Linked DNA regions of Aromatoleum aromaticum EbN1. Each later gene encodes a partner of the first gene's protein in a complex. Links are inferred from orthologs where the notes say so. Each region holds a gene or a part of one and is shown in the gene's direction. Other genes may lie near its edges. The genes, in order: EBN1_RS19270 and EBN1_RS15340.

Region 1 (15,503 bases):
CGAGGAACGCCATCTCGCGGTCGTAGTCGATCTGCGTCAGCCGCGCGACCATCGCCGGCGGCAGCTCGCGCATCGTGTTCATGAAGCGGTAATACTTCGTCTCGGCCGACAGCGTGCGCACGAACTCGACTTCGAGTTCGGCGTCTTCCGGCTTGATCGGCCGGATCGTGACCTCGACGCCGTCGAGAGTCGTCCACTTCGTGATGAGCTGCGACGGATACGGATGGATCGCCATGTGCGCGTAGCGATCGACCGACGGCGAGACGTTCTCGACCGTCACGCGCGCGTCGACGGCGACCGCGCCGTTCTCGTCGACGATCAGCGGATTGATCTCGAGCTCCGTGATCCACGGCAGTTCGCAGACCATCTCGGAGACGCGCAGCAGCACGAACTCCAGCGACTCCATCTTCACCGCTGGCATCGTGCGGAATTCGCCGAGCAGCACCGACACGCGTGACGACTTGATCAGGTCGCGCACGAGGTAGTGGTTCAGTGGCGGCAGCGCGATTTCCATGTCGCGGTTCGCGACCACGCGGTCGCCGCCTTCGCCGAAAGTGATCACCGGGCCGAACACCGCGTCGCGTTTGACGCCAACGACCAGTTCCCGGCCGTTGCGCTTGAGGATCATCGGCTCGATCGCGACGCCGTTGATCGTCGCTGTGGGCTTGTTCTTGCGCACTTCCTCGAGGATTTCCTGGTACGCCGTGCGCACCGCCGCGAGGCTGCCGAGATTGAGCCGCACGCCGCCTGAATCGGCTTTGTGGATGATCGACGGCGAGTCGATCTTCATCACCACCGGCAGGCCGATCTCCTGGGCGAGCACCATCGCCTCGGTCGCCGAACGCGCGACCACGGTCTGGGCGATCGGGATGCGGAACGCGGCGAGCAACGCCTTCGATTCCATCGAGTTGAGCACCTTGCGGCGCTCGGCCAGCGCGGTCTCGATGACCAGCCGCGCGCTCTCGACGCTCGGCGGATTGAGGTGCGACAGCGACGCCGGCGTCTGCATCAGCAGCTTCTGGTTGCGGTAGTACGCCGACAGGTGGCTGAACAGCTCGACCGCCGGCTCCGGGGTGCGGAAAGTCGGGATGCCGGCGGCTTCGAAAGTCTTGCGCCCGGTGCCGACCAGCTGCTCGCCCATCCAGCACGTCACGACCGGCTTGTCAGCGGTCTTCTCGAGCTCGACAACCGCCTCGGCGACCGCGGTCGGATCGGTGTTGGCCTGCGGCGTCAGCATCACCAGCACGCCGTCGACGTTCGGCCCTTCGAGCACCGCCTGGACGGCCTTGCGATAACGCTCGACGTCCGCGTCGCCGAGGACGTCCACCGGGTTGCCGTGCGACCATCCGGCCGGCAGCGCGGCATTGAGCTTTTCCATCGTGCCCTCCGAGAACTCGGAAAGCGGGATGCCGAGATCGGCCGCGCGGTCGGCCGCCATCACGCCCGGTCCGCCACCATTGGTGACGATCGCCAGGCGGTTGCCGCGCGGGCGGAAGTGCGAGAACAGCGCGTTGGCCGCGGCGAAGAGCTGCCCCATGTTGTACAGGCGGATGACGCCGGCCCGCCGCAGCGCGGCATCGAAGACCGCGTCGTTGCCGCTCATCGACCCCGAATGCGAGCGGATCGCCCGTGACACGTCCGGGTGGCGCCCGACCTTGATCAGCAGCACCGGCTTGACACGCGCCGCGCCGCGCAGCGCGCTCATGAAGCGGCGTGCGTCGCGGATGCCTTCGACATACATGATGATGCTCTCGGTGCGCGGGTCCGAGATCATGTATTCGAGCACTTCGCCGAAGTCGATGTCGCTCGACGAGCCGAGCGAGACGACTGCCGAGAAGCCGATGTTGTTCGGTTCGGCCCAGTCCAGAATCGACGTGCACAGCGCCCCCGACTGCGAGATCAGCCCGATCGTGCCCTTGATCGCGCTGACGTGTGCGAAAGTCGCGTTCAGGCCCAGCACCGGACGCATGATGCCGAGGCAGTTCGGGCCGAGCAGGCGAATGCGGTAGCGGCGTGCCGCTTCGACGACGTGGCGTTCGAGCAGCGCGCCGCGCGGGCCGGTCTCGGAGAATCCCGTCGACATGATGATGACCGCCTTCACGCCGGCGCGGCCGCAGCCCTCGACGATCGCCAGCACCCGGTCGGCGCGCACCGCAATGACCACGAGGTCGAGCCGGTGCGGCACGTCCTCGACGGACTTGTAGCACGGCACTCCCAGCACCGATTCGTGCTTCGGGTTGACGGCGAACAGCCGGCCGCGAAAACCCGCGTTCTGCATGTTGCGGATTACCACGTTGCCCAGCGATGTTTCACGCTGGCTCGCGCCGATCACGCCGACCGATTTGGGTTCGAGCAGGGGACTGAGGTAGTGCTTCTCTTTCATTTTTTATCGCCTGAATATACAGGGTCCGTAACCGCTGGCCATGGGTCGCGAAGCCATGGAAACCTTCGTTGGCCACGCTTCGGTGAGTACCGGAATTGCAGTCGTTACAGTCTGGTCGAATCTGAGCCGAGTGCAAGCTTACTGCAGTGCACCATGAACCATTGTGACATAAGTGGCAAGGCATTCCGATCGGGATTTTCCGCAATCCGGGTGGTCCATCGGACGGCGCGGGCGTTCAGCCGCCGAGCGTGAAATAGAAGCTCGCGCCCTCGTCAGGTTTCGATTTCGCCCAGATATGCCCGCCGTGGCGCTCGATGATGCGGCAGGTCGTCGCGAGGCCTATCCCGGAGCCCGGAAAATCGGTGCTGCGGTGCAGGCGATGAAAGGCGCGGAACAGGTTGCCGGCGAGCGTCATGTCGAAGCCGGCGCCGTCGTCCGTGATGCAGAACACGCGCTGGTCCAGATCCCGCCTGGCGGTCAGCGAGATGTGGGCGACCGGGTTGCGCGAAGAAAATTTCCACGCGTTGCCGAGCAGGTTCTGGAGCGCGCGCTGCATCAGTCCGCGGTCGGCAGTCACGATCAGGTCCCGCGTTATTTCCACTTCGACGCATCGCTCCGGCTCGCTCCGGCGCAGTTCGTCGATGACCTGGATCGCGAGTTCCGACAGATCGAAGGTTTCCTTCTGCAGCGAGTGGCGCGCCAGTTGGGCGAGCTTGATCAGGTCGTCGATGAGGTGCGACATGCGCATGCCGGCCTTGCGGATGCGCACGATGTGTTCCCGTGCGTCAGGATCGATGCGCTCGCCGAGTTCTTCCTCGAGGATGCGGGCGAACCCGTCGATCGCGCGCAGCGGCGCGCGCAGGTCGTGCGACACCGAATACGAAAACGCCTTGAGCTCGCGGTTCGCCGCTTCCAGCTCGACAGTGCGGGCGCGCACCCGGGCTTCGAGTTCCCGGTTGATGTTGCGCAGCGTCATCTCCGCGATCTTGCGCGCCGAAATGTCGAACAGCGTTCCCGCCAGGCCGCGCGGCGCCGTGTCGTCTTCGTCGCCGCGGTCCACGCGATGCGCAGTCGCCTCGACCCAGCGTATCTCGCCGTTTCGCGTCAGCAACCGCAATTGGGCGGTCCAGGCCGGGAGTTCCAGCCGGTGGATCAGCGATATCTGGTGCTCCGCCGCGGCGCGGTCGTCGGGGTGGAAGTGATCGATCAGCGCGCTGTCGAGGCTCTCCTCCAGGGTGTAGCCGGTGATCGTTTCCCAGCCACGGTTCAGGAACGTCAGCCGGCCCTTTTCATCGGTGCGGAAGAGGATCTCGTTGACCGACTCGATCAGCTCGCGATAGCGCACCTGGTTCTCGCGCAGCGACTGGTCGGACTCGACCCGCTGCGTGATGTCCCGCCCGATGCCGTGGTAGCCGGCGAAGTTTCCGTCGCGGTAGAGGGGGCGACCGACCAGTTCGAGATAGCGGCGCCTCCCGGTATTGTCGTGGCGGCACAGCGTCAGGTTCAGCGGTGCCTGCTGCGCAAGGCTCGCCTGGCATGCGTCCCTGTGCGCGAGGGCCTCCCCGGAGTCGAGTTCCCAAGGCGTGCGGCCGAGGAATTCGAGCGGGTCGATCCGCGAGTGCTCCTGCAGGCCCGCGGTGATGTGAACATAGCGGTGCTGCGCATCGGTCTTCCATTGCCAGTCCGACGACAGGTCGAGCAGTTCGACGAGTTCGGCGGAATCGAAGCCGGCGACGCCGGGCGCCTCGCGGGCCGCCGGCCGGCGCCGGAAAACATGCCAGGCGAACAGCGCGACGAGAACCAGGAGCAGGCCTGCGAGCGGCGCGACCAGCGGCAACGCGGAGGCGAACAGTGGCGGGTGGGCCAGCAGTGGGGAGGAAGTCATCAGCGCCGCCGCGAGTGCCGCACCGGCAAGTCGATGCGCCCACGCCTGAAAAGACTCATGAGACGTTTTCACAGCGTTTTCGTCGGAGTGAGTCGGGGTCGGAACCACGGGTGGCCCGCGCTTTTCAGGGGATCTTACCTGCCGGGGCGGGGACTCGGCGTGCCATTGCTCTGAATTGTTACGCATAAGCCGGACGGGCGGCCGAGTCGACTGCCCGAAACGGGTTGTGAACGCGCTACCGGCGTCGTCGCCGAAGAGGCCTCGTCATGCCTCGGGGGGCCGGCTAGAATCCATGCCGCCCGCACCGGAAAACGACACAAAGGAAACCGATGACAACCTTCCCTGATTCAGCCGTTGCCGATCCTTCGGCGTGGGTCGCGCGCTTTGCGCCACTGATCCCCGTCGGCGGCCGCGTGCTCGATTTCGCGTGCGGCCATGGCCGGCATGCGCGCTGGCTGGCCCGCCATGGATGGGAAGTCGAGGCGGTGGACCGGGACGTGGCGGCGCTGGCGACGTTCGCCGGCGAGCCGCGCGTCAGCGTCGCCCAGGCGGACCTCGAAAACGGGGACTGGCCTTACGGGACGGCGTGCTTCGACGCGATCGTCGTGACCAATTATCTCTACCGGCCGCGTCTCGGACTGCTGCTCGACTGCCTCGCCGCGGACGGCGTGCTGATTTACGAAACCTTCATGCTCGGCAACGAGCGCTTCGGCAGGCCCGCCAACCCCGAATTTCTGCTGCGCCCCGGCGAACTGCTCGAACGCCTCGCCGGCGATTACACGATCGTCGCCTTCGAGCAGGGCGAAGTCGCCCGGCCGCGGCCGGCGGTCGTGCAGCGCGTGTGCGCCGTCAAGGGGCAGGGCCTCACGGTGTTGCCGGATCGGCCACCCGAGTAAGCGCTTCGGGCTGCGCCGCGGCGGCAGCGAGTATGCGCCGTGCCAGCGCCTCGATCCCGGCCGGCGACAGGTCGTCGCTCGTGAAGATCGGCGCGCTCGGAAAGCGGGTGAAATTCCTGTTCTGCGAGCGGTGGTAGAGCGGATCGTAGTGCAGCTCGATGAACTCGGCGAAAAGCGTCGGCAGGTCGTGCGCCGCGGCAAGGGTCTTCCAGCGTTCCAGCGTCTCGTTGCTCTGCAGGCCCTTGAGGAAGTCGATTTTCTTCTGCAGGTCGGCGATGTCGTCGCCGAGGTACGCGTAGTCGCGCACGAGGAACTCGAGGCGCGCTTCGCGGCTGGCTTCGATCGCGACGCAAGGGCTCGCGCGCATCTGCCGGATCAGCGCCTCGGGCACCTGGATGCGGCCGATCTTGCGGCTTTCGGCCTCGACGAACACCGGCCGCGCCGGGTCGAGCGCGTGCAGGGTGCGGAACAGTTCGGTTTCGAACGATTTCTGCGTCGGCTGCGGACGGTCCGGCAGCGCGCCGAGCACGGAGCCCTTGTGCGCGGCGAGATGCTCGAGATCGAGCACCTGCGCGCCGAGCTTTGCCAGCGCGTCGAGGACGCGCGTCTTGGCGCTGCCCGTGGCCCCGCACACGACGCGCAGGTCGAAGCGCGCCGGGAGTTCTTCGAGTTCCGCGACCACCATCCGGCGCCACGTCTTGTAGCCGCCTTCGAGCTGGCACGCATCCCAGCCGATCAGCCGCAGCCAGGTGACGAACGCGCCGCTGCGCTGGCCGCCGCGCCAGCAATACACCAGCGGCCGCCAGTTCTTCGGTTTATCGTGGAAGCGGGTTTTCAGGTGATGCGCGATGTTCTCGGCGACCATCGCCGCGCCGATGCGCCGCGCCTCGAACGCGGACTGTTGCTTGTAGATCGTGCCGACGACGACACGCTGGGCGTTGTCGAGCACCGGGCAGCTGATCGCGCCGGGAATGCGGTCTTCGTCGAATTCGGCCGGGCTGCGGGCGTCGATGACCTCGTCAAAGGCGGACAGCTGTGCTACGGTCGCGATGCCTTTTTTCATGCGTTGTCGCGGTGCTCCGGCCTGCGCCGGGCAACCGTTTCTCCCCCTGGAATCCATGGATCAGATCAAACTCACGCAATTCTCCCACGGCGGCGGATGCGGCTGCAAAATCGCTCCCGCCGTGCTGTCGAAGCTGCTCGCGCACGCCCCGGCGGGCCTGGTCCCGCCGGATCTGCTGGTCGGCACCGAGACCGCCGACGACGCCGCGGTGTATCGCCTCAACGACCGCCAGGCGATCGTCGCGACGACCGACTTCTTCACGCCGATCGTCGACGACCCGTATGATTTCGGCCGCATCGCCGCGACCAACGCGCTGTCCGACGTCTACGCGATGGGCGGGCGCCCGATCATGGCGCTCGCGATCGTCGGCATGCCGATCGACAAGCTGCCGCCCGAAGTCATCGGCCGCATCCTCGAAGGCGGCGCGTCGGTGTGCCGCGACGCCGGCATCCCGATCGCCGGCGGGCATTCGATCGACGTCCTCGAACCGATCTACGGGCTCGTCGGCCTGGGCGTCGTCGACCCCGCCCAGGTCAAGACCAACGCCGGCGCGAAGGCCGGCGACGTGCTGATCCTGACCAAGCCGCTCGGCATCGGCATCCTGTCGGCCGGGCTCAAGAAAGGCCTGCTCGAAAAGGCCGACTATGCCGCAATGCTGCACTGGACGACGCTCCTGAACCGGGTCGGGATGCACCTGGCCGGCATGGCGGGCGTGCATGCGGTGACCGATGTCACCGGTTTCGGCCTGGCCGGGCACCTGCTCGAAATCTGCCGCGGCTCGAACCTCACGGCGAGCGTGTCGTTCGGCGAAGTGCCGACGATCGACGCGGCGCTGCGCCTCGTGCGCGACGGCATCGCGACGGGCGCCTCGACGCGCAACTGGGCGAGCTACGGCGAATCGATCCGCTTCGCGCCCGAAGCGCCGGAGTGGCAGCGCAAGCTCGTCACCGATCCGCAGACGAGCGGCGGGCTGCTGATCGCGTGCGCGCCCGACGCCGTGGACGAAGTGCTCGCGGCGATCCGCGCGGAGCAGGGCAGCGACGGCCGCGTCATCGGCCGGATGGAGGTGGGCGAACCGCTGCTGCGGATCGTTTGACGACGGCGACGCAGGCTGCGCGCGCCCCGGCTATCCCTTCAGCATCGGCGCGAGCTGCTTCCAGACGGTGTCGACGATGAGTTCCTGCGCTTCGGCCGTCGGGTGGATGCCGTCGGACTGGAACATCTCGTGACGCTCGGCGAAGCCGTCGAGCAGGAACGGCACCAGCGGCACCTTGTGCTCGCGTGCGACGTCGGCGAAAGTCTGCTCGAAGCGCTGCCTGTAAGGGGGGCCGTAATTCGGCGGCATCTGCATGCCGATCAGCAGCACGCGGGTGCCACGGCTGCGCGCGGCCTCGATCATCGCGGCGAGGTTCTCCGCGAGCAGCCGCGGCGGCAGGCCGCGCAGGCCGTCGTTGGCGCCGAGTTCGAGGATCAGCAGGTCCGGTTCGTGGCGGTCGAGCGCCGCCGGCAGGCGCGAGCGCCCGCCCGAGGACGTCTCGCCGCTGACGCTGCCGTTGATCACTGTGTGGCGGAACCCTTCGCGTTCGAGGCGCGTCTGGAGCAGGGTGGGCCAGTCCTGCTTCGCACGCAGGCCGTAGCCGGCCGAGAGGCTGTCGCCCCACACCAGTATCGTCGCCGCCTGCCCGGCGCCTGAAACCATTATTGCGAAGAAGAAGATCACGATGGATCGCAGCAGCATGGAGTTCTCCGTTCCGGTGATCGAGGTCGCCGGCCTGTCCAAAAGCGTCCCGCTCGGGGATGGCGCGGGGGTCCTGCGCATTCTGCAGGATGTTTCGTTCAGCGTGGGCGCCGGCGAGTCGGTCGCGATCGTCGGCGCGTCCGGCTCCGGCAAATCCACGCTGCTCGGATTGCTCGCCGGGCTCGATGTTCCCAGCGCCGGCACCGTGCGTCTCCAGGGCACCGACATTTTCTCGCTCGACGAGGATGCGCGCGCGGCGTTGCGCGGCGAATCGGTCGGCTTCGTGTTCCAGTCGTTCCAGCTGCTGCCGGCGCTGACCGCCCTCGAAAACGTCATGCTGCCGCTCGAGCTCGCCGGCGCCGATGATGCCGACGCCATCGCGCGCCAGTGGCTCGGGCGGGTCGGCCTCGCCGCGCGCGTGCGCCATTACCCGAAGCATCTTTCCGGCGGCGAACAGCAGCGCGTCGCGCTCGCCCGCGCGTTCGCGCCGAGCCCTCGGCTGCTGCTCGCCGACGAGCCGACCGGCAACCTCGATGCGGCGACCGGCGAGGCGATCATCGAGCTGATCTTTTCGCTGAACCGCGAAGCGGGCACGACGCTGATCCTCGTGACCCATGACGAATCGCTGGCGCGCCGTTGCGGGCGGATATTGCGGATGCACAACGGCGCGCTGAGCGAGCCCGCGATTGAGCTCGGTACGGCAAGCTAGCGGTTCGCCTCGGGGGCTGTCGGCTCGAGCGCCTGCAGCACGCGCGCCGCGGTCGCGACGCCCGAGCGCACCGCGGATTCGAGCGTAGCCGGATAGTCCGGGTCGAGATAGTCGCCGGCAAGCCACAGCCCGGGGAGCGGCGTCTGCGGGCCGGGGCGGGCGAGGCCCGGGCGGCACGCGAAAGTCGCGCGCTTCTCGGTGATGACCTGCGACCATTCCGCCGCGGGCAGGCGGCGTCCGAGCTGGCGTTCGAGCTGCGCGTGCACCGCGAGTGTGAGCGCTTCGCGCGACAGCGCCTCGTGTGTGCCGTGCGTGCTGATCACACAGGCAATGAGGCCCGCCGGGCCGCCGAGCCGGCCGCGGTCGAACGCCCACTGCGCGGGGCCGTCGACGAGGCCGATCATCGCGTGCGCGAGCCGCAGCGGCGCGCCGAGCGCGAGGTACACGGTCGTAATCGGTTCGCTCGACAGCGCGTCGATCTTCGCCGCGAGCCGGGCGCAGCCGTCGAGCGGGGCGAGCAACGCGCCGGCGTGATGCGGCGCGGCGGCGACGACGACGTGCGCGTAGCGCTGGTCGGCCGGATCGCCTTCGAGACGGAATCCGCCGGCGACGGGGCGGATCGCCTCGACCGCGGTGCCGGTGCGCAGCTTGCCGCGCCGCACGGCCAGATAGCGCGCCGCCGGCACCGGGAAGAGTTCGGACAGGTCGACGCGCGGGATCAGCAGCTCGCTCGCCGAAGCGCCCGCCGCGAGGCTGTCGCGCAGGACGCTCGCGAAGACCTGCGCCGACGCTTCGGCGACCGGCGTGTTCAGTGCCGCGACGCACAGCGGCTCCCACACCAGGCGCGACAGCCGCTCGGACTGGCGCGTGTCGCGCAGCAGCTCTGCGACAGTCAGCTGCGCTTCGACGCGGAAACGCTGTTTTTTGAGGAAGCGCATCAGCCGCAGCATCGCGAGCCGGTCCGCCCAGCCCAGGCCGGTCGCGCGGAGCAGCCCGATCGCCAGATGCAGCGGCGCCGGCAGCCGGGCCGCCTGCAGGTGCATGTGGCCGGGAGTGTGCAGCGTCAGCGGCAGGTGTTCGAGCAGTTTCGGCGAGCCGCCCGTGAGGCGCAGCAGGCGGGTGAGTTCGGTGTAGGCGCCGATCAGGATGTGCTGGCCGTTATCGACGCGCCAGCCGTCCTTCGCGACGACCCGCGCGCGCCCGCCCAGCGTGTGCGAGCGCTCGAACACCGTCACCGGCACGTGCCGCCGCGCGAGCTCGACCGCACATGCGAGCCCCGCGTAGCCGGCGCCGATGATCGCGACGGGCTGCTGCGTCACGCCACCGCCGTCGCCGGTTCGCCCGCGCCGCGCGTCACGCCCGCACCCACGTCGACCCGGCAATCCACAGTTTTCTCACCGGTGTCAGCGACGTGCGCCGGTCGAGCACCTGGAAGCCGTCGCGCGCGATCTCGTCGAGCAGCGTGCGATAGATCGCCGCCATCACGATGCCCGGGCGCTGAGCCTTGCGATCGACCGCGGGCAGGTGCTGAAACGCCTGGTCGTAGAACGTCCGCGCCCGGTCGGCCTGGAACTGCATCAGCGCGCGAAAGTTGTCGCCGCCGTGTCCTTCGAGGATCTGGCTCGCCGGCACCTCAAAGCGCTGCAGGTCCTCGATCGGCAGATAGATCCGCCCGCGCCGCGCGTCCTCGCCGACATCGCGGATGATGTTCGTGAGCTGCAGCGCGATGCCCAGGTCGTGCGCGTACTTCAGCGTCTGGCGGTCGCGGTAGCCGAAGATCTCGGCCGCGAGCAGGCCGACGACGCTCGCGGCGCGGTAGCAGTACAGCTGCAGCCCCTTGAAGTCGAGGTAGCGCGTCTGCCGCAGGTCCATCTCCATGCCGTCGATGACTTCGAACATCTGCTCGCGCGGCAGGTTGAAGCGGGCAAGCACGTCCTTCAGCGCGAGGCCGACCGGATGGCTCGGGGCGCCGGCATACACCCGCGCGATTTCCTGGCGCCACCAGTCCAGCTTGTTCTGCGCGACCTGCACGTCGTTGCATTCATCGACGATGTCGTCGACCTCGCGGCAGAACGCATACAGCGCGATGATCGCCTGCCGCCGCTCCGGCGGCAGGAACAGGAAGCTGTAATAGAAGCTCGAGCCGCTTTTTGCAGCCTTGTCCTGGCAGTACTCATGAGGGCTCATCCGATTCCTTCATATCGCAGGGCGCGCCACGCGAGCCGCGGCCAGTCGGTGCGGCCGAGCATCGGGCGGCGGCGGAACACGTCGTAGTCCGCAGCTTCGATCAGTTCGAGGATGCGCAGGCCGCCGGCGACCATCAGGCGCAGCTCCCAGCCGATGCGGCCCGGCAGGCGGCGTGCGAGCGGCGCGCCTTCGAGCATCGTCGCGCGCGCCCGCTGCACCTCGAACGTCATCAGCGCGCGCCAGCGCTCGTCGCAGCGGCCGGCGTCGATGTCCGCTTCGCCGACGCCGAAGCGCGCGAGGTCGTCCTGCGGCACGTAGATGCGGCGCTTCGCCCGGTCGACCGCGACGTCCTGCCAGAAGTTGATCAGCTGCAGGCTGGTGCAGATCCTGTCCGACAGCCGCAGGTTGTCCGGCGTTGCCGCGCCGTACAGATGCAGCAGCAGGCGCCCCACCGGGTTCGCCGAGCGGCGGCAATAATCGGTCAACTCGGCGAAGTCGGCGTAGCGCGTCTTGCCGACGTCCTGGCTGAACGCGTCGAGGAGGTCGCGGAACAGCGGCAGCGGCAGCGCGTGGGTGCGGATGTTGCGGGCGAGGCGGTCGAACATCGGCGCGAGCCCGGCATCGCGAGGCGGTGCGCCGCGCCCGATCGCGTCGAGTTCGAGGCGGTAGTCGTTCAACCGCGCCAGGCGCGCGACGGCCGGCGCGTCGCCTTCGTCGGCGATGTCGTCGGCGCTGCGCGCGAACGCGTAAATGGCTTCCACCGGCTCGCGCAAACGGGCCGGAAGCAGCAGCGACGCGACAGGAAAGTTCTCGTAGTGATCGACGGGCATGGCGGGGCGCCGGGAGTATACGCGATCGGCGCAGCGCCTTCCGGTGTTCGGCGCCCATTTGTTCGGCGCCTATTTGTTCGATTGGCCCCCGCGTTGCCTGCCGCATCGAGCGGGACAGCAGGGCGACAAGCACCGCCGTTCGGATTATTGTTCGAGGCTGCATGCGAGCGGCGTGTCCCGCGACGGAGGCGGGAGCCGAAGCGGGAGCGGGGTGTGCGGCATTCTTCGTCAACGAGGGGACGCTGAACCGATGCTGGAACTCGACGGCCTGGCGAAACGCTTCGACGGGCAATCCGGGCGGGCGCTTTTCTCGCACGTGTCGCTGCGGCTCGCGCCCGGCGAGTGCGTCGCGATCATGGGGGAATCCGGTGTCGGCAAGTCGACGCTCCTGAACTGCATCGCCGGGCTCGAAGCTGTCGATGCGGGTAGCATCCGGCTTGACGGCACCGAGCTCGTCGCGCTCGACGACGACGCTTTCGCGCGGCTGCGGCGGCGCAGCTACGGTTTCGTGTTCCAGGCTTTTCACCTGCTGCCGCATCTGACGCTCGCGCAGAACGTCGCGTTGCCGCTGTGGCTGCTCGACTGCGCCGGCGCGGAGGCGCGCGAGCGGGCGACAGCGATGCTCGCGCAGGTCGGGCTCGCCGAGCGCGCCGGCGACTGGCCGCGGCATCTGTCCGGCGGCGAGATGCAGCGCGTCGCGATCGCTCGCGCGCTGGTGCATCGGCCGGCGCTGGTGCTCGCCGACGAGCCGACCGGCAACCTCGACGCCGAGCGCGCCGTCGACGTCCTCGAACTGCTGCTCGGCAGCATCCGCAGCGCCGGCGCGATCGGGATTCTCGTTACGCATTCCCGCGCCGCGGCCGCGCGCACCGACCGCGTGCTGCGCCTGACCGCGACGGGCCTTGCCGAGGAGGCGGTCCCCGCGTGAGCGCTTCGCCGCGTCGCCCCAGGAAGCGCCAATGAACGCCGGGCTGCGCCACGTATTCCTCGCGAGCCTCGCCCGGCGGCGGCTCGCGACCGCGCTGTCGCTGCTCGCGATCGCGCTCGGCGTCGCGCTCGGCCTTGCGGTGCAGCTGATCCACGGCGCGGCGCTCGACGAATTCGGCCGCGGCATGCGCCTCGTCGCCGGCGAAGCGGACCTGCAGGTGATGGGGCCGCGCACCGGATTCGACGACACGCTCTACGTCCTGCTCGCGCAGCGGCCCGAAGTGGCCGATGCGAGCCCGATCCTCGAAGTCGAAGCGTCGTTGCCGCAGCGCGACGACACCTTGCGCGTGTTCGGCGTCGACGCGCTGCGCGTGCGGCGCGTGCAGCCGGCGCTGATGCCGGTGCCGGATGCGGAGACTGCCGGCGAATTCGCCGTCTTCGCCGCGGACGCGGTGTTCCTCAGCCCCGCCGCGCAAGCCGCGCTCGCGCTCGGAGTGGGCTCCGGCAGGGGCACCGGCGTGGACACGGACGGCACGCTTGCGGTCTTCGCCGGTCCGCGCGAAGAACACCTGCGCATCCTCGGCAGCGTGCCCGGCGCCGGCCGCGGCCAGCGCCTCGCGGTCATGGACATCGCCGCCGCACAGCGGCTGTTCGATCAGGTGGGGCGCGTCACGCGTATCGACCTGCGCCTCGCGCAAGGCGTCGACCGCGCGGCGGCGATCGAGCGGCTGCGTCCGCTGCTGCCGGCCGGCGTCGAGCTGCTCGCGCCCGAAGCCGCCGCGTCGCAGGTCGCCGGGCTGTCTCGCGCGTACCGCGTGAACCTCACGATGCTCGCCGCGATCGCGCTGCTGACGGGCGGCTTCCTCGTGTTCTCGACGCAGCTGCTGTCGGTCGTGCGCCGACGCCAGGAGCTCGCGTTCCTGCGCGCGCTCGGCCTCGACCGCCGCACCTTGCTGCGCGGCCTGCTCGCCGAAGGCGCGGTGCTCGGGCTGGTCGGCGGGCTGGTCGGTGTCGCGCTGGGCTACGTGCTGAGCGGGCTCGCGTTCTCGATCGTCGGCGCGGACCTCGGGGCCGGCTATTTCGAAGGTGTCGAACCCGGCCTGCGCTTCGAACCGCTCGCGACCGCGGCCTATCTCGTCCTCGGCATCGCAGCCGGCGTCGGCGGCGCGTGGCTGCCGGCGCGCGAAGCGAGTCGCGTCGCGCCGGCGCGGGCCTTGCGCGCCGGCGACGACGTCGAAGTGTTGCGGGCGCGCCCGCGCTGGCCTGCCGCGCTCGCGTCGCTGGGGCTCGCGCTGCTGCTGTGCCTGCTGCCGCCGCTCGGCGGCGTCCCGGTGTTCGGCTATGCGGCGATCGCGCTGATCCTCGCCGGCTCGGTGCTGGTCCTGCCGGCCGTCGTGCGGCTCGCGATGTGCGCCCTCGACGGCGGGCGTTCCGTCCTGTTGCGCCTCGCGCACGCCCGGCTCGCCGCCGCGCCCGGACAGGTCGTGGTCGCCGGGGCCGGCGTCGTCGCCAGCGTCGCGCTCGCCGCGGCGATGGCGATCATGGTGAGTTCGTTCCGCACTTCGGTCGACGACTGGCTGTCCGACGTGCTGTCTGCGGACCTCTACCTGCGCGCATCGTCGTCGGGCTCCAGCGCGAGCGCGTTCCTGACGCCCGAAGTCCTCGGCCAAGTTGCCGCGACGCCCGGAGTCTCGTCGGTGCAGCCGGTGCGTTACGACACGCTGCGGCTCGACGAAGCGCAGTTTCCCGTAACGCTGATCGCCCGTCCCGTCGCCGACGGGGCCGCCGTGCCGCTCGTCGAAGGCGAGGCCGCGAACCTGCGCAAACCCGACGACCTGCCGCCCGCGTGGGTATCCGAAGCGATGGCCGATCTTTTCCGCGTCGCCGTCGGCGACACGCTGTCGCTGCCGCTCGGCGGCGCGCCGCACCGCTTCCGCGTCGCTGGCGTGTGGCGCGACTATGCGCGGCAGCACGGTGCCGTGCTCGTCGAGCTTGCCGACTATCGGGCGCTGACCGGCGATTCCCGCTCGAACAACGTCGCGATCCGCGTCGCCTCCGGCGTGGAGGCGGAAGCGGTCGCGGTGGCGTTGCAGGCGCAGTTCGACGGACAGAATTTCGAGCTCGTCGCGCCGGGCGAGATCCGCACGAAGACGCTGGCGGTTTTCGATCGCACGTTCCTCGTTACATACCTGATGGAAGCCGTCGCGATCCTGATCGGCCTGTTCGGCGTCAGCACCAGCTTTGCCGCGCTCGCGACCGCGCGGCGCAAGGAATTCGGCATGCTGCGCCACTTGGGGCTGACGCGGCGGGACATCGGCCGGCTGCTCGCGCTCGAAGGGGCACTCGGCGCGGCAGTCGGCGTCGCGGTCGGCCTGGCGGCAGGCGGCGCGGTCGCGCTGGTGCTGGTCGAAGTCGTCAACCGCCAGAGCTTTCACTGGAGCATGGACATCCGGTGGCCACTGGCGGCGCTCGCCGCGTTCGCCGTCGCGGTGGTGCTGCTCGCCGCTGTCGCCGCGCGCTTGTCAGGCTACCAGGCGATGCGCCAGTCGGCGGTGCTCGCGGTGCGGGAGGACTGGTGATGCGCGCATTCGTCGCCGCAGTGCTGCTGTGGCTCGCGTCGAGCCTGGCGGCCGCACCGTCGGTGCGGAACGGGAGCAATGACGAGAGCGTTAACGGGAGCGATCGGCCCGACTACCCGCCGGTTGTCGCCGGCCGGCCGCTGCAGTTTCCCGCCGACCACGGCGCGCACCCCGATTACCGCACCGAGTGGTGGTACGTGACCGGCTGGGTCACGGACGAGGAGGGCGTCGAGCGCGGCTTCCAGGTCACGTTCTTTCGCGTGCGCACGCGCATCGGCGAGGACAACCCGAGCCGCTTCGCGCCGC
Region 2 (15,686 bases), 820 kb from region 1 along the record:
CCGGCTTCACGGTCGACAGCTGGGCGCAGGCCAACGGCAACACCGACATCGCCGAGCTGGTGCGAACCGAGCGCAGCAGGCGCACGAAGGAGGCGTCACCGGCGCTGCGGATGGAAACGAAGTAGGGGTTTCGGCATAAATCCATCGGCGATGGAAGTCGCGAACGAAGCAGAATGCGGCGCGTGATCAACGAAAATAGTGCAGGGAACGGCAACTTCAAGGAAAATCCTCGTCCGCCCGCGTCTCGCGGGCGTCCGGTCACCTTCCTGCCAAAGGTCAATGCAATGCGCTATAAGTCCCTCGAAGAGTTCCTGTCCCATGTAGAACAACGCAATCCCGGTCAGCCCGAGTTCATCCAGGCGGTGGCCGAGGTGATGGAAAGCCTCGTGCCGTTCATCACCGAATATCCGCGTTATGCCGAGCACGGCCTGCTTGACCGCCTCATCGAGCCGGAGCGCGCCATCCAGTTCCGTGTGTCGTGGGTCGACGACCGCGGCGAAGTCCAGGTCAACCGCGGCTACCGCATCCAGCACAGCTCGGCGATCGGGCCGTTCAAGGGGGGCCTGCGCTTCCATCCGTCGGTGAACCTGTCGGTGCTGAAATTCCTGGCATTCGAGCAGACGTTCAAGAACGCCTTGACGACGCTGCCGATGGGCGGCGGCAAGGGCGGCTCCGACTTCGATCCGAAAGGGCGCAGCCCCGGCGAGGTGATGCGTTTTTGCCAGAGCTTCATGACCGAACTGTATCGGCATGTCGGCTCGGATACCGATGTGCCGGCGGGTGACATCGGCGTCGGAGGGCGCGAGATCGGCTTTCTCGCCGGCATGATGAAAAAGCTGTCGAACAAGGCGAGCTGCGTATTCACGGGCAAGGGGCTGAGCTTTGGCGGCTCGCTGATCCGTCCGGAAGCGACCGGTTACGGCATGGTGTATTTCGCCGAGGAGATGCTGCGTCACGTCGGCAAGACGATGGCGGGCATGACGGTCTCGGTCTCGGGCTCGGGCAACGTCGCGCAGTACGGCATCGAGAAGGCGATGGCGCTCGGCGCGAAGGTCATCACCGCGTCCGACTCGAGCGGCACCGTCATCGACGAGGCGGGTTTCACGCCCGAGAAGCTCGCGGTGCTGATGGACGTCAAGAACGTCCATTACGGTCGCGTCAGCGAATACGCCGAGCGACTCGGTCTGCATTTCGAGCCCGGCAGGCGGCCGTGGCACGTGCCGGTCGACATCGCGTTCCCGTGTGCGACGCAGAACGAGCTCGACGGCGACGACGCCGCGGTGCTCGTGCGCAACGGCGTCAGTTGCGTCGCCGAGGGCGCGAACATGCCGTCCAATGCGGCTGCCGTGCGCGTGTTCGAGAAGAACGGCGTGCTGTATGCGCCAGGCAAGGCGAGCAATGCCGGTGGGGTGGCCACTTCCGGCCTCGAGATGAGCCAGAACGCGATGCGCCTGTCGTGGACGCGCGAAGAGGTCGATGGGCGCCTGCTCGAGATCATGCAGGGGATTCACCACATGTGCCTGCAGTACGGCACCAAGCCCGACGGCTCCGTGAATTACTCCGACGGCGCAAACGTCGCAGGTTTCGTCAAGGTCGCGGACGCGATGCTTTCTCAGGGCGTCATCTGAAGCCTTCGTAACGAAGGCGGCAACACTCTTCACTCGGAGGCCCGGCCTTCCCGGTGGAACGGAAGCAATTCGCGGCTGCGACCGAGCAGACGGCGCCCGGGTTCGACGGCCGGCGCCAGGATCATTACACTCGATGTTTTCGCACAACGTCACCGAAACCCGGTTCCCAAGGGGGCAGACATGAGCGTCATCGAATCCATCCGGCCCCGTCTCGCGAAACTCACCGAGATACGCCGCGACCTCCACGCCCATCCCGAGCTCGCGTTCGCCGAACACCGTACCGCCGAGCTGATCGCGCGCCATCTGGAGACGGCGGGCATCGAAGTCCACCGCGGGCTCGGCAGGACCGGCGTCGTTGGTGTCGTGCGCGGCGGGCGCGGCCTGCGGGCGATCGGCCTGCGCGCCGATATCGACGCGTTGCCGATGCAGGAGCGCAACGAGTTCGCCCACCGTTCCGTGCACGAAGGGTGCATGCACGCGTGCGGGCATGACGGACATGCCACGATGCTGCTCGGGGCGGCCGACGCGCTCGCGGCGCGACGCGACTTCGACGGCACGGTGTACCTGATTTTCCAGCCTGCCGAGGAGGGCGAAGGGGGCGGACTGGCGATGATCGAGGACGGCCTGTTCGAACGTTTCCCGATGGAGTCCGTTTTCGGCATGCACAACTGGCCCGGCATGCCCGCCGGACAGTTCGGCGTGCGCAGTGGCCCGGTCATGGCGAGCGCGGACCGTTTCGACATCGACGTGCGCGGCCACGGCGCCCATGCGGCGATGCCTCATCTGGGCGCCGACCCGGTGACCGCGGGCGCGGCGCTGGTGCAGGCGATCCAGACCATCGTCAGCCGTACCCTCGATCCGATCGACTCGGCGGTGGTTTCCGTCACGCGGTTCAATGCCGGCGAGGCATACAACGTGATTCCCGACCGCGCCCGGTTGTGCGGCACTGTGCGCGCCTTCAGCGAAACCGTTCAGGACCGGATCGAATCGGGGCTGCAGCGCATCTGCGACGGCGTCGCCGCGGCGTTCGATGTCGAGGTTACGCTGGATTACCGCCGCGGCTATCCGCCGACGATAAACAGCGCGGCGGAAGCTGCCATGTGTGCGGAAGTTGCGAGCGAACTGGTCGGCTCGGTGAATGTCGCGACCGACGCGCGCCCGAGCATGGGGGCCGAGGACTTCGCGTACTTCCTGCAGCGCAAGCCCGGCTGCTATGTCTGGATCGGCAACGGGGAGGGCGAGGGCGGGTGCATGCTGCACAATCCGACTTACGACTTCAACGACGACATCATCGCGACGGGCGTCGCGTACTGGGTCGAACTGGTGCGCAAGGTGCTGGCTCCGGCGCGATGAGCGGGCGCGACAGGACTCTCCGCTCGACATGAAAACCGTCCGGCTCGCGTGGCGCATGATGTTGCGCGACCTGCGCGCGGGCGAGCTGCTCCTGCTCGGCATCGCCATCGTCATCGCGGTGGCGAGCCTGACGAGCGTGGGTTTCCTTGCCGACCGCGTGTCACGCGGGCTGGACCGCGAAGCGAACCAGCTGCTCGGGGGCGACCTGTTGCTGCGTGCCGACCGGCCGTGGGACCGGCAATTTGCGGACGAAGCACGGCGGCGCGGCCTGCGGACCGCCGAGACGGTGGTATTCACCAGCATGGTGAGCACGGCAGAGGCGGCCCAGCTTGCCGGCGTCAAGGCGGTCGAGGCGGACTATCCGCTGCGCGGCAGCGTGCGCGTCGCGCCCGGTCCTAACCGGCCGGATGCGGTCGCCGAACGAATGCCGCAGCATGGCGAAGTCTGGCTCGACGAACGACTTTTCGCCGCGCTCGGCGTCGCCGTCGGCGACAAGGTCGGACTCGGGCAGCTCGAGTTCCTGGTTGGGGCCATGGTGACGTTCGAGTCTGACCGCGGCGCGAATTTCTTCAGCCTGCTGCCGCGCGCGATCTTCAATGCCGCTGACCTGCCCGCAACGGGCCTGTTGATCGCCGGCAGCCGCGCGAGGTGGCGGCTGCACCTGGCGGGCGAGCCGGAGGCCGTCGCGGGTTTCGAACGCTGGGCGCAGCAGCGGCTCGGGCGCGGTCAGGAGGTCGAAAGCATCGAGAATGCGCGCCCCGAGGTGCGCGGTGCGCTCGACCAGGCGCAGCGCTTCCTGCGGCTCGCGGCGCTCCTCGCGGTGATCCTCGCCGCGGTCGCAGTCGGCCTCGCGGCGCGCCGCTTCATGCAGCGTCATCTCGATGGCTGCGCGGTGATGCGCTGCCTCGGCGCGGGCCAGGCGCAGGTGTTGTGGATCGTCATCGGCGAGTTCGTGTTCTTCGGGCTCGTCGCGGCGACGCTCGGCGGTGCGGCCGGGTGGGCGGTGCAGTTCGGGCTTGCGGCGGTGCTCGCCGAAGTGATGGAGGCGGAGCTGCCAGCGCCGTCGCTGCTGCCGTTTGCGCATGGCGTGGCGGTCGGCATGGTGCTGCTGGTCGGCTTCGTGCTGCCGCAACTGCTGCGGCTCGGGAACGTATCAACCGTGCGGGTGCTGCGGCGCGAAATGGGCGCGGTCGAGCCGGTCAGCGGGCTCGCCTGGGCGTGCGGGGCCGGCGCGCTGCTCGCGATCATTTTCTGGATCGCCGGCGACCTGAAGCTCGGCGCGACAGTCGCGGCCGGCTTTGCGGCGGCGCTCGGCCTGTTTGCGCTCGCAGCCTGGGGCGTACTGCATGCGATTGCCGGGTCCAGGGGCCGCCGCACGATCCGCCAGGGGGGCTGGCGCTACGGCCTCGCGTCGCTCGCGCGACGGATGACGGGCAGCGTGATCCAGGCGACCGCACTCGGGCTCGGGATGACAGCGCTTCTGCTGCTGACGCTGGTGCGTACCGATCTGCTCGAGAACTGGCGCGGGATGACGCCGCCGGACGCGCCGAACCGCTTCATCATCAACATCCAGCCCGATCAGCGCGAACCGCTCGCAGCGTTCTTCGTGGACCACGGACTCGTTGCCCCCGACATCATGCCGATGATCCGCGGCCGCCTGGTCGCGATCAACGACCGGCCGGTCGACCCGGACGATTTCGTCGATCAGCGCACGAAACGGCTCGCCGAACGGGAATTCAACCTGAGCTACGGCGCCATGCTTCCCGACGGAAATCGGGTCGCGGACGGACGCTGGCACGGCGATCAGCGCGAACCTCAGTTCTCGGTCGAGAAAGGCCTCGCGCAGACTTTCGCGTTGCAGATCGGCGACCGCGTGCGCTTCGATATTGCCGGACGTCTCGTCGAGGCACCGATCACGAGCGTGCGCGAGCTCGATTGGAATTCGATGCGCGTCAATTTCTTTTTCATCGCCGCGCCCGGCATGCTCGAAGCCGATCCGGCGAGCCTGATCACGAGCTTTCGTCTGCCGCTTGAAAGCCACGCGTTCACGGCCGCGCTGGTGGCCCGCTTCCCGAACCTGTCCGTCATCGACGTCGGCGCAGTCATCGAGCAGGTCCGCTCGATGACCGACAAGCTGGTGCTGATCGTGCAGTTCGTGTTCGGCTTCGCGGTGCTGGCAGGGTTCGTCGTGCTGTACGCGGCGCTGCAATCGACGCACGACGAGCGCGATTACGAACTCGCGGTGCTGCGCACGCTCGGGGCGCGCAACCGCCAGGTGCGCGACGCGCTGCTCGCCGAATTTCTCGTGCTCGGCGGCGTCGCCGGGGCGCTCGCCGGTGTCGGTGCGACGGTGATCGGCTGGGCGCTTGCGCATTACGTGTTCAAGATGACGTATGTGCCGGCGCCGTGGCCGACCTTGCTCGCGATCGTCATCGGCGCGGTCGGTGTCGTCGCCGGGGGCTGGTTCGGCACGCGCAAGCTGCTCGCGCGCCCGCCGCTCGCGAGCCTGCGGGCAGCGGGGTGATGGCGGCGCGGACCGCCGGCATCCGTGCGACGTCGCGGCCGACTGTGTGCCGCAGTCCGGTGCCTCCGGCCGGTTGCCCCGCCACGGTAATTGCAATCGGGCGAGGCGCGCCGAATCATCGTCGCTATAATCCGGCACGATTTCGAACGGAGTGGGCTGCGGATGCCTGAATACATGCTGGCCGGGCTGGTGGCCGGACTGATCGTGATCGTCGTCTGGCTGGCGTGGCGCATGCGTCGGCTCGAACAGGATCTCCCCGACGTGCTCGTCGGCGAAGTCGGCGCCGCGCTCGCCGGACAGCATCGCGCGATGCTCGGCGACCTGCACGACGGTCTCGCGCGCCAGGCCGACCGGCTGGCGGAACATGCGCGCGCCGACCGCGACCTGCTGCAGCGCGGCCTTGCGGGCGCCTCGGGCCAGCTCGCCGCGAGCATCGAAGCAATGACGCGCAGCGTCGATCGTCGTCTCGAAACCCTGTCCGGCCACGTCAACGAGCGCCTCGACGAAGGTTTTCGCAAGACCAACGAGACGTTCACGAACGTCATGGCCAGGCTCGCGACGATCGACGAGGCGCAGAAAAAGATCGACGGCCTGACCACGAACGTCGTCAGCCTGCAGGAACTGCTCGGCGACAAGCGCGCGCGCGGGGCATTCGGCGAGGTGCAGCTCGAGGCCCTGGTGCGGAACATGCTGCCGCCCGATTCCTACGAATTCCAGCACACGCTGCCGAACAACACGCGTGTCGATTGCGCGCTGCGCCTGCCCGAGCCGACTGGCCTTGTCGGCGTCGATTCGAAGTTTCCGCTCGAAAACTACCACCGTATGGTCGGCCAAGGCGTTTCCGACATCGACCGCAAGCTCGCGCAGACGGCATTCCGCGCGGATATCAGGCGCCATGTGGACGCGATCGCGTCGAAATACATCATCTCCGACGTGACTTCCGACGGCGCGGTGATGTTCGTGCCCGCCGAGGCCGTGTTCGCGGAGATCCATGCCCATCATCCGGAGGTCGTGGCCTACGCGCAGGGGCGCCGGATATGGATCGTGTCGCCGACCACGCTGATGGCCGTGCTGAACACTGCGCGCGCGGTATTGAAGGACGTCGAGACGCGCAAGCAGGTGCACGTCATCAAGGATGCGCTCGGCAAGCTGGCGAAGGACTTTGCGCGCTTCGACGAACGCATGAATGCGCTCGTGCGTCACATCGAGCAGGCAAGCAAGGATGTTCAGGACGTGCAGGTCAGCTCACGCAAGATCACCGCGCATTTCCAGAAGATCGAGTCGGCGCAGCTCGACCAGGGTGCCAGCGACGAACTGGTTCCGGTGATGGTGGCGCCCGCGAGGCGGGCAGAAGGCGGTGCGGGCTGACGGGGAGATGGGTATGCGTGTCGCCGGTGTGGCTCAGCCGCCGATGTAGGACATCTCGATCTTGCGCAGTCCGGCGGTGTTCGCGGTGCGGATTTCCGAGTAGCGGTCTTCCCGGTTGTGCCACACGCCGGCGATCGTCTGGTCCAGCTCGGCATCGGAGACGCCCGCGCGCAGCATGTCGCGCAGATCGTGGCCGGTCTGCGCGAACAGGCAGGTATAGAGTTTTCCTTCGGTCGACAGCCGGATGCGCGAGCAGGTCGAGCAGAACGCCTGCGTCACCGACGAGATGACGCCGATCTCGCCGGCGCCGTCGCGATAGCGCCAGCGCTCGGCGACTTCGCCGGTGTAGTTGGGATCGACCTGTTCGAGCGGAAAGACCTGGTCGATGCGTTGGATGATTTCACGCGACGGCACGACCGAATCCAGCTTCCAGCCGTTCGAGCTGCCGACGTCCATGAACTCGATGAAGCGCAGGATGTGGCCGCTGCCGCGGAAATGACGTGCCATGTCGAGGATGCCCTGATCATTGACGCCACGCTTGACGACCATGTTCACCTTGATCGGTCCGAGCCCTGCGTCCTTTGCCGCGGCGATGCCTTCGAGCACCGCCGCGACCGGGAAATCGGCATCGTTCATGAGCCGGAAAGTCGGGTCGTCGATCGCGTCGAGGCTGATCGTCACGCGATCGAGGCCTGCGTCCTTCAAGGTACGCGCCATTTTCGGCAGCAGCACGCCGTTGGTCGTGAGCGTCAGTTCGACGTCGGGAATCTGCGCCAGCATTTCGATGAGGTTCTCGACATGCTTGCGCAGCAGCGGCTCGCCGCCGGTGATGCGGATCTTGCGCACGCCGCGTGTTGCAAAGCGGCGGGCGATCCGGGTGATTTCCTCGAACGACAGCAATTCCTTGCGCGGCAGGAACGGGTAGTCCGCCCCGAACACCGAGCGCGGCATGCAGTAGATGCAGCGGAAATTGCAGCGGTCGGTGACGGAAATCCTGAGATCCTGCACTGCCCGGTCCCGGCGATCCTTCAGTGGGCCGTCCGTGGGATAGGCGGTGCCGGCGACGGCTTGCAAGGCGGTCGAAGGATCGGGCTGGATCGGGATGATTTTCATGTAAGGCGGTTCGCTGAGAGCTTTTGGCGATTATTGGACGCCGGGCCTGCGGATTCCTTGTCCTGGAGCAAGCAGCCAGGATGGCAGCCAATGGCTTTGTTCATTATCGGCAGCATCGACAGGGCGCGCAAGGCGCGCGATCCGCTGCCTGAATCCATCGTGTTCCTTCGGCCTGCGCACTGTGTCACGACAGCTTGCTGGTCTCGGTGGTTCGGAATCGGCTTGTCGGATATAAAAACGAATTCTGGATTTCAACGGCTGTACGAGGCCGGATGGAGTGGTTCCGATGAGGGGAAGAGTCACCGAGACGCCTACCGAAGTGCTTTACGAGCGGTTTCCGCATCTGCGAAAAATCGACCTGGTATGGGGAAGCCCGGAGTGTCGGAAGTTCCTTTTCATGCTGATGACCGACACGCGCGGCGGTACCCGACAGGGGTTTCCGCGCGAACACGGCGCAACGATCATGTCGCTGCTTCTCGAGCACGACCGGCGTTTTCCACAGTTCGAAAACGAGATCAGCCCCAACAATCACCGCTGGGGGAACGACGTGCGGCGCAGGGATTATGGTTGATCGGCGGCTTGCCGTTCGGGCGGATTGAAGGGGATCATGACGGGAGCTTCGGGCAGGTGGGCCCGAAGCTCCCGTTTCATTTCGGCATCTGGAGAACGACGATATGGCCGATTTCGAGCCGCTGCCTGCGGACCGGCTGCGCGTGGTCTGTGCCCCGGACGTATTCGAATTCGATTCGACAGCCGGTCTCCCCGATCTGCCGGGAGGGCTGGGGCAGGCACGGGCCGAGGACGCGCTGCGTTTCGGTCTTGCGATGCGCCAGCCCGGGTACCATGTTTTCGTTCTCGGTGAATCCGGCACGGGTCGCCATGTCGCGGTGCAGCGGGTGTTGCGCGAATTCGCGGACCAGGGCGAAGTACCCCGGGACCTGTGCTATCTGCACAACTTCGACGATCCGCTGCGCCCGCGGCTGCTGAACCTGCCGGCGGGGCGAGGTGCGATGCTGCGTGCCGACATGCAGGCGTTCATCCGCGAATTGCGGCCGGCGATCGACGCCGCCCTCGACAGCGACACTTACAGCAGCCGCAGCGAATCCTTGCAGGAAGCGCACAAGTCGCGCGAGGAAGCTGCGCTGCGTGAGCTCGGGCAGGCGTGCGCGGCGGAAGGAATTTCCCTGCTCCGAACGCCCGAAGGCTTCGTCTTTGCACCCATTCGCGACGGGGAAACGATGTCGCCGGAGGGGTTCGAGGCCTTGCAGCAGCCCGAGCGGGATGCGATCGAGGCGAAGGTCGGCGCCTGGAGCGAGCGGCTCACCGATCTGCTCGAGCAATTTCCCGGCTGGCGGAAGGAACTGCACGAGGCCATGAAGCGGGCCGCGCGCGATGCGCTGGCGCCGGCTGTGTCGCACCTGATGCGGGGCTTGCGCGAGCGCTATGCGGACCTGGAGCAGGTGGGGAGTTTCCTTTCGGCGATCAGCGCCGAATTGCTCGACAGCGGCGACGAGTGGGCCGGCGGCGAAAACGAGGAAGACGCCTCCGAGGACGAAGCACGGACGCGGTTCCACCGTTACCAGATCAACCTCCTCGTCGATCACTCGGCGACGCACGGAGCGCCCGTCGTATACGAGGACAATCCGAATTTCGTCAATCTTATCGGCCGCATCGAGCACGTCGCGCAGATGGGCACGCTGGTGACGCACTTCAACCTGATCCGTGCCGGAGCGTTGCACCGGGCCTGTGGTGGCTATTTGATCATCGATGTCGAGCGCCTGCTCGGGCAACCCTTTGCCTGGGATGGACTCAAGCGGGTGCTGCGAGGGCGCGAGATCCGCATCGAACCTCCGGCCGAAGCGCAGGGCTGGACCAGCATCGTGACCCTCGAGCCGGAGCCGGTGCCGTGCGACATCAAGGTCGTGCTGATCGGCGATCGCGAGCTGTTCTTCCTGCTGACCGAGCACGATCCCGATTTCCCCGAGCTCTTCAAGGTGGGCGCCGACTTCGATGACGATCTGCCGCGGACGGCCGAGAACGTCGTGCGTTACGCACACCTTCTGGCGACGCTGGCACGCTCCGCGGACCTGCTTCCGCTCGACCGCAGCGGCATCGCCGGCATGGTCGAACACGGCGCCCGCATCGCCGAAGACGGCGGACGGCTGACGCTGCAGACTCGCCTGCTCGCCGACGTGATGCGCGAGGCGGACTATCATGCGCGCAACGCGAAGCTGACGATCATCGGGCGTGCACAGGTCGATCTCGCCGTGGCTTCGCGTGCACGCCGTTATGCGCGCTACTCCGAGCGGGTGCTCGAAGCGATGGTCGAGGGGACGACACTGATTTCGACGTCGGGCGAGCGTTGCGGCCAGATCAACGGCCTGGTGATCGTCGACCTGGCGGGAGAGCGTTTCGGCCATCCGGTGCGGATCACCGCGACGGCGCGGCTCGGTGAAGGCGACGTCATCGATATCGAACGCGAAATCGAGCTCGGGGGGGCGCTTCACTCGAAAGGCGTACTGATTCTCTCGGCTTTCCTCGCATCCCGCTATGCCCGCCATCAGCCGCTGTCGCTGTCGGCGAGTCTCGTGTTCGAGCAGTCGTACGTGCCGGTCGAAGGCGACTCCGCGTCGCTCGCGGAGCTGTGTGCGCTGCTGTCCGCGCTCGCGCAGCTGCCGATCCGCCAGTCGTTCGGCGTTACCGGATCGGTCAATCAGCTCGGCGAGGTCCAGGTGATCGGCGGCGTGAACGAAAAGGTTGAAGGATTCTTCGACCTCTGCGCGATATGCGGACTGACCGGGGAGCAGGGCGTCGTGATCCCGTCGGCGAGCGTACGTCACCTGATGCTGCGCAATGACGTCGTCGAAGCGGCGCGAAACGGACAATTTCACATCTACAGCGTCGCAACGGTCGATGAGGCAATGACCGTGCTGACCGGGCTGGCCGCGGGTACGCCCGATGCGAAGGGCGTCCTGCCCAAGGAAAGCATCAATCAACGCGTCGCTTCGGCGCTCGCCACAATGACGGCAGCGAAGCATGCGTTTGCCGAAGGGCCTGGGCGTACGCATCGCCACCGCCGGCGGAGCGATCATTGAGGCACGGTCCCTGCCTTGGGGGCAAGGCAGGAGTGGAATTTGCTTCAGGTAGTGTCTCTGCCCATCCTGGAGCCTACGATGATCTCGAGCGCCATTGAATTGTCCAGGCCGGAACGGGTTCCCCATAGATGGCACGTTCTCAAGATATTGCGGGCGATGCGCTCGGGACATCCGTTCATACGCCTTCTGGACGTGTCGTGCCTGATGCACCTCGAAGGGGTTCCGCTGGCGGTGCATTTCTTCGGCTACCTGGAGCGCAACGGTTACATCGCTCCTCGCGCGAGAGTGGGCCTGCTCGCCCACTACTACACGCTCACTTCCGACGGCATCACGTTGTACGAGGAAGGGGAGCGCTGGTGGGGTTCGCTGGGGTGGCAGCAAAAGCTCTGGGTGATCTGGCGGGGGTAGATCTTGCGCAACCGGTCCCGTTTGCCTGGTCCTCGACGATCGACCCCGTTTCTCCAACAGGCTTGAATTCAGGCTACGGCATAGCGATCCGCGACGAGCCGGATACGGCCGGTTGCGAGAAGCGTGTCGAGCCGTTCACCCAGGACGCCGGCAATGTTGGCCGAGGCGCGCCCGAAGCCCAGGGCCTCGAGGGCGCTGGTGATGGCCGCATCCCGATCCATCGAGAAACCGGCCTGGATCGCCTGCAGCAGCGCGGCGTCCAGTTCCTCCGGTGAGACCCATTCGATCCGGCGCTCGCCCGGCGCGAAGGCACTGCGGCTTCTTGCCTGCACCTCGCCGCGGGGCTCGGTATGGAGGAATCCGCCCGCATGGTTGAACAGCCCGGAACGCACGCCGTGTTGGACAGCCCTCGAGACCGCTTGCGTAATGCGACTGCCGGCACGGCTCACGCCGAAGGCCTCCATGAGGCGCCGGGTCACCTCGGCTTCATGGACAGGCGCTTCGATCGCCACAACCTTCTGCATGAGGTCCGCCAGTTGCGGGAGGCCGACCTCATGGATCGCCTCGGTGCCTTTCCAGCGCGGCAGAACGGCTTTGCGGTAAGTCGCGACGCCGGGCGAAGTCGTTTCCGTGTCCGGCTGCGCACGCTCTATGAGCGGCGCGTTCACGGGCTTGACGGCCGGTTGAACGGGGCGGGCCGCCTTGCGTAGTGCGCACGCGGCCTCGATCGCGGCGATCGCGCGGTCGAGTTCACGCCCCGGGTCACGAAACCAGTCGGTGCTCCAGATCCGGTGGAAGATCCAGCCGAGGCCTTCCAGAACGCCCTGGCGCAGGCGGTCCCGGTCGCGAGCCGAACGTGAGCTGTGATAGGCCGCCCCGTCGCATTCGATCGCGAGGACGTAACGACCCGGCAGCTCCGGGTCCTTGACCGCCATGTCGATGAAATATCCGGCCGTGCCGACCTGGGGTTCGATCCGGTAGCCGCGCGCCTGCAGCGCGCTCATCACCTCCAGCTCGAACGGCGAGTCGGGGGTACGCCCCGTTTCCCGCGGGATGTCCAGCACGCGGGTCTCGGCGTACTTGAGGAAGTGCTTGAGCGCCCGCACGCCGTGACTCGCAGTCTCGTCGAGGTCGAGTTCCTCGCCGCGGAAGTTGCTGAAGACGGTCATGCCCATCTTCGCGCGGCTGATGAGTACGTTGAGGCGCCGCTCGCCACCTTCGCGGTTCAGCGGACCGAACTCTTTCGCGATACGTCCGGATTCGTTGCGCCCGTACCCGATGCTGATGAAGATGCGGTCACGCTCGTCGCCCTGCACGTTTTCCAGGTTCTTGACAAAGAACGGCTCGGTCGGATGGGCCTCGGTGAAGAACCGCTCCGGCCCGGGTGATTTGCGTCGCAACAACTCCAGCTCCACCTGAATCAGGTCGCGCTGCGCGACGCTGAATGCCACGACGCCCAGCGACAGGCCCGGGTGCGTTGTCGCATGGTCCATCACCGCCTGTGCGACCGCGCGGGCTTCCTCGCGATTGGTGCGCGTGCGCCCCCGGTCGTACAGCGCATGCGGAAGACAAACCATCTCCAAACCCGTAGCCAGCGCATTCGTGCCCGACGACGGGAAGATCGTGAGCCTGCGCTCGTAGAACTCGACATTGGATACGGCAATCAGCGATTCGTGGCGGCTGCGGTAATGCCAGCTGAGATAGCGCTCCTGGGCGCCGCGCGCGCGAAAGAGCGACAGCACGCTTTCGATGTCGGCGGTCACGTTGTCCTCTTCGTCGACTTCGACGTCGCGCCCGAAGAAATCGGTGGGCGGCATCTGGCGCGTGTCGCCGACGACGATCGCCTGCCGCCCCCGCAGCAGCGCGCCGAACGCATCGACCGCTTTCACCTGCGAGGCTTCGTCGAAGATGACGACGTCGAACTCGACTTTGCCGGGCGGCAGGAAGCTGGCGATGGACATCGGGCTCATCATGAAGACAGGCTTGATCGCCTGCACCGCGCGGCCGGCCTGATCCATGAGCTGGCGGATCGGCATGAGGCGCCGCTTCTTGTTGGCCTCGTTGCGCACGACGGCCATCTCTCCCGGATCGGAAAGACGCGGCTGGATCTCCCATATCCGCTTGGCGAGGCCGGCCTGCGCGTGGCCCAGGGACAGCTGGTCGAGGTGGCGGAAGCGGTCGATGAGGTGCGCCTGCTTGATCCGGTCGAACCGGGCGAGCGCAGGCGAGGCGCCGTAGGCCTGGGCGACGAGCCCCGCGTACCAACTGTAGTCGAACGCATGAACGAGGTCGTCCGCGTCGCGCTCCCAGTCCGCTGCCGCCTGCGCCACCTCGGGCAATCCGAGCGCGGCGAGTTCGTCGTGAAGGGCGTTGAAGCGGATCGTCTCGTAGATCGTCGGCACCGCCTCGAGCCACGTCGAAAGCTGCTCGCGCAGCTCGGCACAAGGGGAGTCGAGGAGCGTGGACGCCGGCCGGTTCCGGGCGAAACCCAGAAGGGCGACGATCGTCGTGAGCCGCGTCCGCAAGTCGCTGGCAGCGGCGAGGATCGTTGCGATCGAAGTGCCCGGACTGTCGGCATCGGAGTGGCCGGCAAGGAAGTCGACGATGCCGGCAGGCAGAAGCCCTTTGCCGATGTCGTCGTGGAGGGCGATGACCCATTCGCTCGACCGCCCGAGGGCTTCCCAGTCGGAACGTTCGCCCACCCATTGGGCGCCGAAAAGCGTTTCACCGAGCGCGAGATGCTGGTCGTAGCTGCGCTTGCCCAGCTGGTAGCCGAGGATGTGGTCTACCAGTGCGAGCGCCGAGGCGTTGTCCTTGGGCGGCGGCTTTTTGCACAGGCCCTGAAGGCGGGCACGGGCACGTCGATAGGCGCCCGAGAAAACGCGCCACCACTTTTCGCCCAGCTGCGCGAGGTGCTGGCGCTCGGTCAGCAGATCCTGCTCCCATGCCTGTTCGATCAGCATCCCGTCGTGCGCGGCGCGCATCGAAGCCATCAGGCGGCCAGCCGCGACGAGCGCCCGAATGGACTCCGGCGCCGCCTTCCACGCTGCGCTATCCAGCCGCATGCCGCTGAGCGGGGGCGCTTCGGCCGCACGCCGCGCCGTGCGACAGATCACGTCGACATCCTGGAGCGTGGCCGGGTGTTCGAGTCCGAAGCGAGCAGCCAGCTGCCCGGCCGACTCCAGCAGGCGCGCCAGCACCGTGACGATGTGCCGGAGCTCCTCCGTGACCTGCGCCTGCTGGACGGGCGAGAACGTCGTGCACGCAGTCCCGTGGAATGTGTTGAGCGACGGCCGGCCGTTTTCCCGCACGTGACGCGCCAGCTCCGCGACCTTCTCGCGGGCGCGGGCGTAGTCTCGCTGGGACCAGGCCTTCATCGGCTCGAAGGACCATGCCGGCAAGCTCTCATGCGTGCGCCTGATGCGCAAATAATGGCCCAGCGCGGTGATGAAGGGGATTGCGCGCGTGCCGGTGGCCGTATTGACTGCTTCGCAATACGCATTCAGCTCGTCGCGCACTGTCTTGAGCGCCGCCAGGTCGTCCGCGCCGTCGGCGGCCAGCGGTCGACCTTGCTGCAAAGTGCGTTCGAGCTCCCGAATCACCGATTGCTTGGTCGCCTTGTGGCTGTGCAGTTCGAGAACCGCGTCGCCCAGGTGACACTCGTCGAGGCGGCGCTTGACCACTTCGAGCGCCGCCATTTTCTCGGCAACGAAAAGCACTTTTTTGCCGCCCGCCAACAGCTCGGCGACGATGTTCGTGATGGTCTGGGATTTCCCTGTGCCCGGTGGCCCCTGGATCACCAGGTTGCGGCCTTCCCGCGCCTCGAGGATCGCCATCGTCTGGCTGCTGTCGGCGTCGCGCACGAAGCGCACTTCGCCCGGCTCGATGATCGTGTCGAGGCGGGTGTCCTCGGCGACGAAAGCCACTTCGTTCGAAAAGCCTTCGCCGAGCAGGCGCCCGAGAACCGGATGTTCGCTGGGCCGCTTGTCCTCGGGCCAGACTGCCTCGTCGAGGTCGTTGAACATCAGGAATTTGCCGAACGAGAAAAAACCGAGGTGGATCTCGTCGCGTACCACTTTCCAGCGGGGCTGCTTCGAGATGCACGCGGAAACGGCCTCGTGGAACGATTCGGTGCCCGGCATCTCGGAGGCGTCGGCGTTCGCATCAGCCATGTACTGCGGCAGATCGAGCGCAAAG

What was found.
Region 2: the proteins of EBN1_RS19270 (region 1) and EBN1_RS15340 are in contact, whole or in part, in a cryo-EM structure (PDB 9GE8), measured with the Escherichia coli proteins. The link is inferred for Aromatoleum aromaticum EbN1 from one-to-one orthologs.

The regions. Positions count from the first base shown.
Region 1 is NC_006513.1:4,036,727-4,052,229, reverse strand. Bases 6,921-9,811 are described here. They hold EBN1_RS19270 (ABC transporter ATP-binding protein), read left to right. Parts: upstream 6,921-7,948; coding sequence 7,949-8,674; downstream 8,675-9,811. Other genes in these bases: hpnE (hydroxysqualene dehydroxylase HpnE), read right to left, coding at 8,671-9,811; EBN1_RS19275 (arylesterase), read right to left, coding at 7,354-7,965; selD (selenide, water dikinase SelD), read left to right, coding at 6,921-7,323. Also shown: EBN1_RS19300 (bifunctional acetate--CoA ligase family protein/GNAT family N-acetyltransferase), read right to left, coding at 1-2,383; EBN1_RS19295 (sensor histidine kinase), read right to left, coding at 2,619-4,268; EBN1_RS19290 (class I SAM-dependent methyltransferase), read left to right, coding at 4,598-5,164; tRNA 2-selenouridine(34) synthase MnmH, read right to left, coding at 5,133-6,227; more of selD, read left to right, coding at 6,283-6,920; more of hpnE, read right to left, coding at 9,812-9,993; presqualene diphosphate synthase HpnD, read right to left, coding at 10,028-10,861; squalene synthase HpnC, read right to left, coding at 10,858-11,691; EBN1_RS19250 (ABC transporter ATP-binding protein), read left to right, coding at 11,942-12,619; EBN1_RS19245 (ABC transporter permease), read left to right, coding at 12,651-15,197; EBN1_RS19240 (lipocalin-like domain-containing protein), read left to right, coding at 15,197-15,503.
Region 2 is NC_006513.1:3,223,715-3,239,400, forward strand. Bases 2,684-5,757 are described here. They hold EBN1_RS15340 (ABC transporter permease), read left to right. Parts: upstream 2,684-3,009; coding sequence 3,010-5,505; downstream 5,506-5,757. Other genes in these bases: EBN1_RS15335 (M20 aminoacylase family protein), read left to right, coding at 2,684-2,981; rmuC (DNA recombination protein RmuC), read left to right, coding at 5,668-5,757. Outside these bases: EBN1_RS15325 (ankyrin repeat domain-containing protein), read left to right, coding at 1-125; gdhA (NADP-specific glutamate dehydrogenase), read left to right, coding at 285-1,628; more of EBN1_RS15335, read left to right, coding at 1,809-2,683; more of rmuC, read left to right, coding at 5,758-6,873; GTP 3',8-cyclase MoaA, read right to left, coding at 6,907-7,986; EBN1_RS15355 (hypothetical protein), read left to right, coding at 8,384-8,557; EBN1_RS15360 (Lon protease family protein), read left to right, coding at 8,661-11,081; EBN1_RS15365 (hypothetical protein), read left to right, coding at 11,238-11,489; EBN1_RS15370 (DUF3320 domain-containing protein), read right to left, coding at 11,558-15,686.